2 linked regions of the Massilia litorea genome follow. Each later gene encodes a partner of the first gene's protein in a complex. Links are inferred from orthologs where the notes say so. Each region holds a gene or a part of one and is shown in the gene's direction. Other genes may lie near its edges. The genes, in order: fliM and cheY.

Evidence for each region.
Region 2: the proteins of fliM (region 1) and cheY are in contact, whole or in part, in a crystal structure (PDB 1F4V), measured with the Escherichia coli proteins. The link is inferred for Massilia litorea from one-to-one orthologs.

Annotation. Positions count from the first base shown.
Region 1 is NZ_CP062941.1:2,485,082-2,488,375, reverse strand. What follows is about bases 241-3,216. They hold fliM (flagellar motor switch protein FliM), read left to right. Parts: upstream 241-1,226; coding sequence 1,227-2,207; downstream 2,208-3,216. Other genes in these bases: fliO (flagellar biosynthetic protein FliO), read left to right, coding at 2,639-3,216; fliN (flagellar motor switch protein FliN), read left to right, coding at 2,223-2,642; fliL (flagellar basal body-associated protein FliL), read left to right, coding at 691-1,206; LPB04_RS11070 (flagellar hook-length control protein FliK), read left to right, coding at 241-446. In the rest of the region: more of LPB04_RS11070, read left to right, coding at 1-240; more of fliO, read left to right, coding at 3,217-3,294. UniProt on the Escherichia coli protein: FliM is one of three proteins (FliG, FliN, FliM) that forms the rotor-mounted switch complex (C ring), located at the base of the basal body.
Region 2 is NZ_CP062941.1:3,080,003-3,083,250, forward strand. The notes cover bases 227-3,156. They hold cheY (chemotaxis response regulator CheY), read left to right. Parts: upstream 227-1,460; coding sequence 1,461-1,853; downstream 1,854-3,156. Other genes in these bases: cheD (chemoreceptor glutamine deamidase CheD), read left to right, coding at 227-234; LPB04_RS13790 (protein-glutamate methylesterase/protein-glutamine glutaminase), read left to right, coding at 264-1,325; cheZ (protein phosphatase CheZ), read left to right, coding at 1,856-2,503; LPB04_RS13805 (EAL and HDOD domain-containing protein), read left to right, coding at 2,570-3,156. Also shown: more of cheD, read left to right, coding at 1-226; more of LPB04_RS13805, read left to right, coding at 3,157-3,248. UniProt on the Escherichia coli protein: Involved in the transmission of sensory signals from the chemoreceptors to the flagellar motors.

The DNA of each region.
Region 1 (3,294 bases):
CGACCGACCGCCTCAGCGCACGCGTCGGCACGCCGGCCTGGGACAACCAGGTGGGCCAGAAAGTGATCTGGATGGTGGGCGGCGAAGACCAGAGCGCGACGCTGGAGCTCAATCCGCCGGACCTCGGCCCCGTGCAGGTGGTGCTGAACGTGAGCAACGACCTGGCCAGCGTGACCTTCTCCTCGCAGCAACTGGAAGTACGCCAGGCCCTGGAGAATGCCCTGCCACGCCTGCGTGAAATGATGAGCGAGAGCGGCATTGCGCTCGGCAACGCGACCGTGAATGCCGGCGCCGAGGGGCGCCAGGGCCAGGAAGGCCAGGGCACTGGCGGTTCGGGCCCCGGCCGTGGCGGGAATGGCGGGGGCGACAGCGATGTGGCGGACGTCATGCCGCGTCCACGTACTCGCGTAATCGGCGGTGCGGGGGCGGTCGATACCTTCGCGTAAGCAGCAACGAATTCCGTTTACGGCCGCCGCGTGCGGCCGTTTTTTGTGGGTGCGCTTCGGGCCGCGATATACGCGAACGCAGCACTCTGGGCTCGAGAGCCCAGGGTACAAGACGGAAGAAACCTTGAGATGATGCACCTTCCCCCCTCTTTTCAAAGCTTGCCGTCGCGCACTTTTTCTCGATAATGACATAATTACGCAACCCCTATCAGGCACCAGAGGCAACTTGAAAGCGAATCCGAAAATGAAGGCTGACCCGAAGGCCGATGCAGCACCGGCGGCAGGCTCGAAGAAGAAGCTCATGATCATGGCGATCGCGGGTGTGCTCGTGCTGGGCGGTGGCGCCGGCGCAGGCTGGTTCTTCCTGCACGGCAGCGGCGATGCCGAGGCCCATGCCGAAGAGGCGCCGGCCAAGAAGAAGAAAAAGAAGGACAAGGAGCACACGAAAGCCGAATATGTGCCGATCGAAGCCTTTACGGTGAACCTGCAGCCCGAGAATGGCGACCAATATCTGCAAGTGCAGTTTACACTGCAGGTCGAGGGCCCGGAACAGGTCACCCTGCTCAAGGACCACATGGCCAAGGTGCGCAGCCGCGTCCTGCTCCTGCTATCGGGCAAGAAAGCTTCGGAAATCAATACGGTGGAAGGCAAGCAGCAGCTCGCGGGCGAGATCAAGGCCGCGGTCCAGGTGCCGTTCGATGAGGGCGGCAGCGAGCAGGACGTATCCGACGTGCTGTTCACCTCGTTTATTATCCAATGAGCATTCAGTAAAGAAATAACATGGCCGATAATTTCCTCTCACAGGAAGAAGTCGATGCCCTCTTAAAAGGGGTCAACGGCGATCAGGACGACATTGCCGCGCCTGAAGACACCTCGGGAGTCCGCACCTACAACCTGGCGACCCAGGAGCGGATCGTGCGCGGCCGTATGCCGACGCTCGAGATCATCAACGAGCGCTTCGCGCGCTTGCTGCGCATCGGCCTGTTCAACTTCCTGCGCCGCAGCGCCGAAGTCTCGGTGGGCTCGGTGCGGGTCTCGAAGTACAGCGAATTCATCCGCAACCTGGTGGTCCCGACCAACCTGAACCTGATCCACATGAAGCCCCTGCGCGGCACCGCGCTGATGGTTTTCGATCCGGGCCTGGTGTTCCTGCTGGTGGACAACCTGTTCGGCGGCGACGGCCGCTTCCATACCCGCGTCGAGGGCCGCGACTTCACCCAGACCGAGCAGCGCATCATCATGCGCATCCTGGACGTCGTGTTCGAGGCCTATACCAAGTCGTGGGAACCGGTCTATCCGATCGAGTTCGAGTACGTGCGTTCCGAGATGAACACGCAGTTCGCGAACATCGCGACGCCGAACGAAGTCGTGGTATCGTCCACTTTCACGATCGAGCTCGGTCCGGTATCGGGCCAGATCCACTTCTGCATGCCGTATTCGATGATCGAGCCGATCCGCGATGCGCTGACCTCGAGCCTGCAGGGCGAGGCGCTCGAAGTCGATAAACGCTGGATCCGCCTGATGACGCAGCAGATCCAGGTGGCCGAAGTCGAACTCGTGGCCGAACTCGGCCACGGCAAGGCGAACTTCGACGAAATCCTCAACATGAAAATCGGCGACGTGATCCCGATCACCGTTCCCGAAGCGATCCAGGCCACCGTCGACGGTGTGCCGGTGATGGAATGCTCTTACGGCGTCTTCAACGGCCAGTACGCGCTGAAGGTCGAGAAATTGCTGGCCAACAGCGACAGCTTCAAGTAATTCAGGAGAAACACCATGTCCGATACCCAAGACGACCAGATCCTCGACGACGACTGGGGCGCCGCGATTGCCGAGCAGGCCGCGGCCGAGGCCGCCGCGCTGCAGAAGCAGCAGACCGCCAGCGCCGCCGTGTTCCAGGACTTCGGCACGAAGAACGTGCGTCCGGATACCCCGAACGACATCGATTTCATTCTCGACATCCCGGTGCAATTGACCGTGGAACTGGGCCGCACCAAGATCGCCATTAAAAACCTGCTGCAGCTGGCGCAGGGCTCGGTCGTCGAGCTCGATGGCCTGGCCGGCGAGCCGATGGACGTGCTGGTCAACGGCTGCCTGATCGCCCAGGGCGAGGTGGTGGTCGTGAACGACAAGTTCGGTATCCGCCTGACTGATATCATCACGCCTTCGGAACGGATCAGAAAATTGAATAAATGATGTCGACGCGCGCCCCCGCCTGCCCTCCCGCAATCCAGTACGACACCATTGGCCAGGCGATCGCGCCTGCCCGGTTATCGACCTGCCTGCGCAGGGGCGGCGCGAGCGCGTTGCTGGCGGCATCCTTCCTGATGCCGCTGGCCGCCACGGCCCAGCCGGCGGCTGCGCCTGCGACTGCTCCCGCAACTGCTCCCGCAACGGCGCCGACAACTGCGCCGGCCACGCCTGCCGCCGAACCAGCCACCACCGTCGGTGAAGTCCCGACCGTCCTCGCTACGACGCCGACGCCGGCGCCCGGCGCGGCCACCATGCCCGCTGCCCCTGCCGCCATTCCCGCCGTTCCCGCCAATCCGGTCACGCTGCCGCAGGCGACGCCCGGCCCCTCCGCAGGCAGCCTGCTGCAAACCATCCTCGCCCTGGTGCTGGTGCTGGCCCTGCTGGCCGGCCTGGCCTGGGCCGCCAAGCGCTATGCCCCGCGCATGGCCGGCAATTCGGCCAACCTGCGCATGGTCGGCGCCCTGAATATCGGCGGGCGCGAACGGATCATGGTCGTCGAAGTGGGCGACCAGTGGATCGTGGTGGGTGCCTCGCCCGGCCGCGTGAATGCGCTGGCCACGATGCCGAAGGGCGACGCGGCCGCCAGCGCCGCCCT
Region 2 (3,248 bases), 600 kb from region 1 along the record:
GGCGAACGCAATGCCGCCTTCGTGATGCAGTTCCTGAAAACGGAACGCATCCCGGTGCTGGCCGAAGACCTGAACGACATCCACCCGCGCAAGGTGTATTTCTTCCCCAGGACAGGGAAGGTATTGGTCAAGAAACTCATGCAAACCCAGAACGATACGGTCGCCAGGCGCGAACTCGACTACGCCAAGCGCCTCAAGGTGGAGCCCGTCGGCGGCGAAATCGACCTGTTCTGATCTTGCCCCGACCTGCGAAGGAAACAACAATGAAAACCAAGGTCCTCATCGTCGACGACTCGGCCCTGATCCGCAGTGTCATGAGCGAGATCGTCAACTCGCAAGCCGACATGGAAGTCGTGGCCACCGCGCCCGATCCGCTCGTCGCGCGCGAACTGATCAAGAAACACAATCCGGACGTGCTCACGCTCGACGTCGAGATGCCGAAGATGGACGGCCTCGACTTCCTCGAAAAGCTGATGCGCCTGCGCCCGATGCCGGTGCTGATGGTGTCCTCGCTGACCGAACGCGGCTCGGAGATCACGATGCGCGCGCTGGAACTCGGCGCGGTCGACTTCGTCACCAAGCCGAAGATCTCGATCGGCAGCGGCATGCGCGAGTACACCGAACTGATCACCGATAAAATCCGCGCCGCGGCGCGCGCCCGCGTCAAGCGCACGGTGGCCAGCCCGGTTGCCACCACGGCGCTGCCGCAGCTGCGCAGCCCGCTGACCTCGTCGGAAAAGCTGATCATCATCGGCGCCTCGACCGGCGGCACGGAAGCGATCCGCGAATTCCTGATGCAGATGCCGTCGGACTGCCCCGGCATCCTGATCGCCCAGCACATGCCGGAAGGGTTCACGACCTCGTTCGCGCGCCGTCTCGATTCGCTGTGCAAGATCACCGTGTGCGAGGCCGCCGGCAACGAACGCGTGCTGCCCGGCCACGCCTATATTGCGCCGGGGCATTCGCACCTGCTTCTCGCGCGCTCGGGCGCCAACTACATGACCAGGATCGAGCAGACCGATCCGGTGAATCGCCACCGGCCGTCGGTGGACGTGCTGTTCCGCTCGGCTGCATCGGCCGCCGGTAAAAATGCGGTGGGCGTGATCCTGACGGGCATGGGCAAGGACGGTGCTGCTGGTATGCTGGAGATGAAAAACGCCGGCGCCCAGAATTTCGCCCAGGACGAAGCCTCGTGCGTCGTCTTCGGCATGCCGCGCGAGGCGATTGCGATCGGCGCCGCCCACGAAGTGGCGCCGCTGACGGCCTTGCCCGGACTGGTGCTCGGCCACCTGGCGGCGCACGGCGGAAGAGCGTTGCGCGTTTGATCCGGATCGCGCCGAATCGCAGCTTTTCCTCTCGGTTTTATCGCCGTACGGCAACAAAAATGCTATTCTTGAGCCTTGCTTGTTGCAGCGACTCAAGCCACACTAACCTCAGTAAAAGAAACAACGGAGTAATTCATGGCTGATCCAAAGATGCGTTTCCTGGTGGTTGACGATTTCTCGACGATGCGCCGCATCGTCCGGAACTTGTTGAAGGAACTGGGCTACGCCAACGTCGACGAAGCGGAAGACGGCGTCATGGCGCTGGCCAAGCTGCGCAGCGAACAATTCGACTTCGTGGTGTCCGACTGGAACATGCCCAACATGGACGGTCTGACCATGCTGCAAAACATCCGTGCCGATCCCGCCCTGGCCAAGCTGCCGGTGCTGATGGTGACCGCGGAAGCGAAGAAAGAAAACATCATCGCGGCGGCCCAGGCCGGCGCAAGCGGCTATGTGGTGAAGCCATTCACCGCCGCCACGCTCGACGAGAAACTGAACAAGATCTTCGAGAAAATGGAAAAGGCCTGATCATGCTCGAGCCGATCGCCGGAGTTGCATTGGATGGTGTTGCAAACGATGAAGTCCTGATCCGGGTCGGCCACATGACGCGCGCGCTGCACGACAGCCTGCGCGGCCTCGGCCTGGACAAGCTGGTCGAAAAAGCGGCAAGCGATATCCCGGATGCCCGCGACCGGCTCGATTATGTTGCCCGCCTGTCGGAGCAAGCCGCCAAGCGCGTGCTCGACGCTACCGATGCGGCTGGTCCCCTGCAGGACGCGGTGGAAAGCCGTAGCGCCGAGTTGCGCAGCGCCTGGCAGGCCTTGCTCGACAAGGGCAGTGCCGGCGAAACGGACTGGCGCGCGCTGGCCGAGCGCAGCATCGCGGTCATGGCCGAGAACGAACGTGCCGCGACCGCCACCCGTGCCGAGCTGATGAACATCATGCTGGCGCAGGACTTCCAGGACCTGACCGGCCAGGTGATCGGCAAGATCACCTCGATCGCCCAGGACCTGGAGAAGCAGCTGGTGCAGGTGCTCGTCGATTTCGCCCCGAGCGAGATCAGGCGCGAACTCGACAACGGCCTGCTGAATGGCCCGCAGATCAAGCCCGAGGGCAACGTCGAGGTGGTCGCGAACCAGGGCCAGGTCGACGACCTGCTCGACAGCCTGGGCTTCTAAGTTTCACCCGGCGTCGCTGGCGGCCCAGGCCGCCATTGTTCGCCTTTGTTCGGCCGCGGTCACTTCATGCATCACACCAACTATATTGTTCGCGAACCGCTGCTCGATCCCGCGCAGCGCGTCATCGGCTACGAATTACTGTGGCAGCAGGGCGGCCAGGCAGTGCAGGATGCCGAGCTCGAGCAGCTGGTCGCTTTCGTGGCCGAACACGTGAACGACGATGAGCACGGCTGGCTGCTGCGCGACAAGCAGCTCTTCCTCGACGCCGTCCCGGCCATGCTGTCCACCGACGCGTTATTCTCGCTGCCGCCCGAGCGCACCGTGCTGAGCCTGCAGGCGCGCTACCTGATGGATCCGAGCACCCGCGCCGCCGTGCAGGGATTGCGCGCCGGCGGCGTCGGCATCTCGATCCGCGGCCTCGACGTCAAGCACCTGACCCCGGCGCTCGCGCCTTACGCCTCGCACGTCGAGATGCGCTTCTCGGGCATCGACGTCGCCGCCCAGGCGCGCAGCTATGCGGCTGCAAAACAAGCGGCGCTGCGCATGGTCGGCCGTCCGGTCACCAACTGGATCGACTACGACGCCTGTGCCGCGCTCGGTCTGGACGCCTTCGTCGGCAAGCTGCACCTGACCCCGCGTCCCGGCAACCCGGTGAAGGGCCTGAATCCCACCCAGACCATCATCCTGCAGCTGATGCAGATGGTGCAGAACAACGACGACATCCCCAAGCTGGAAAGCGTGCTGA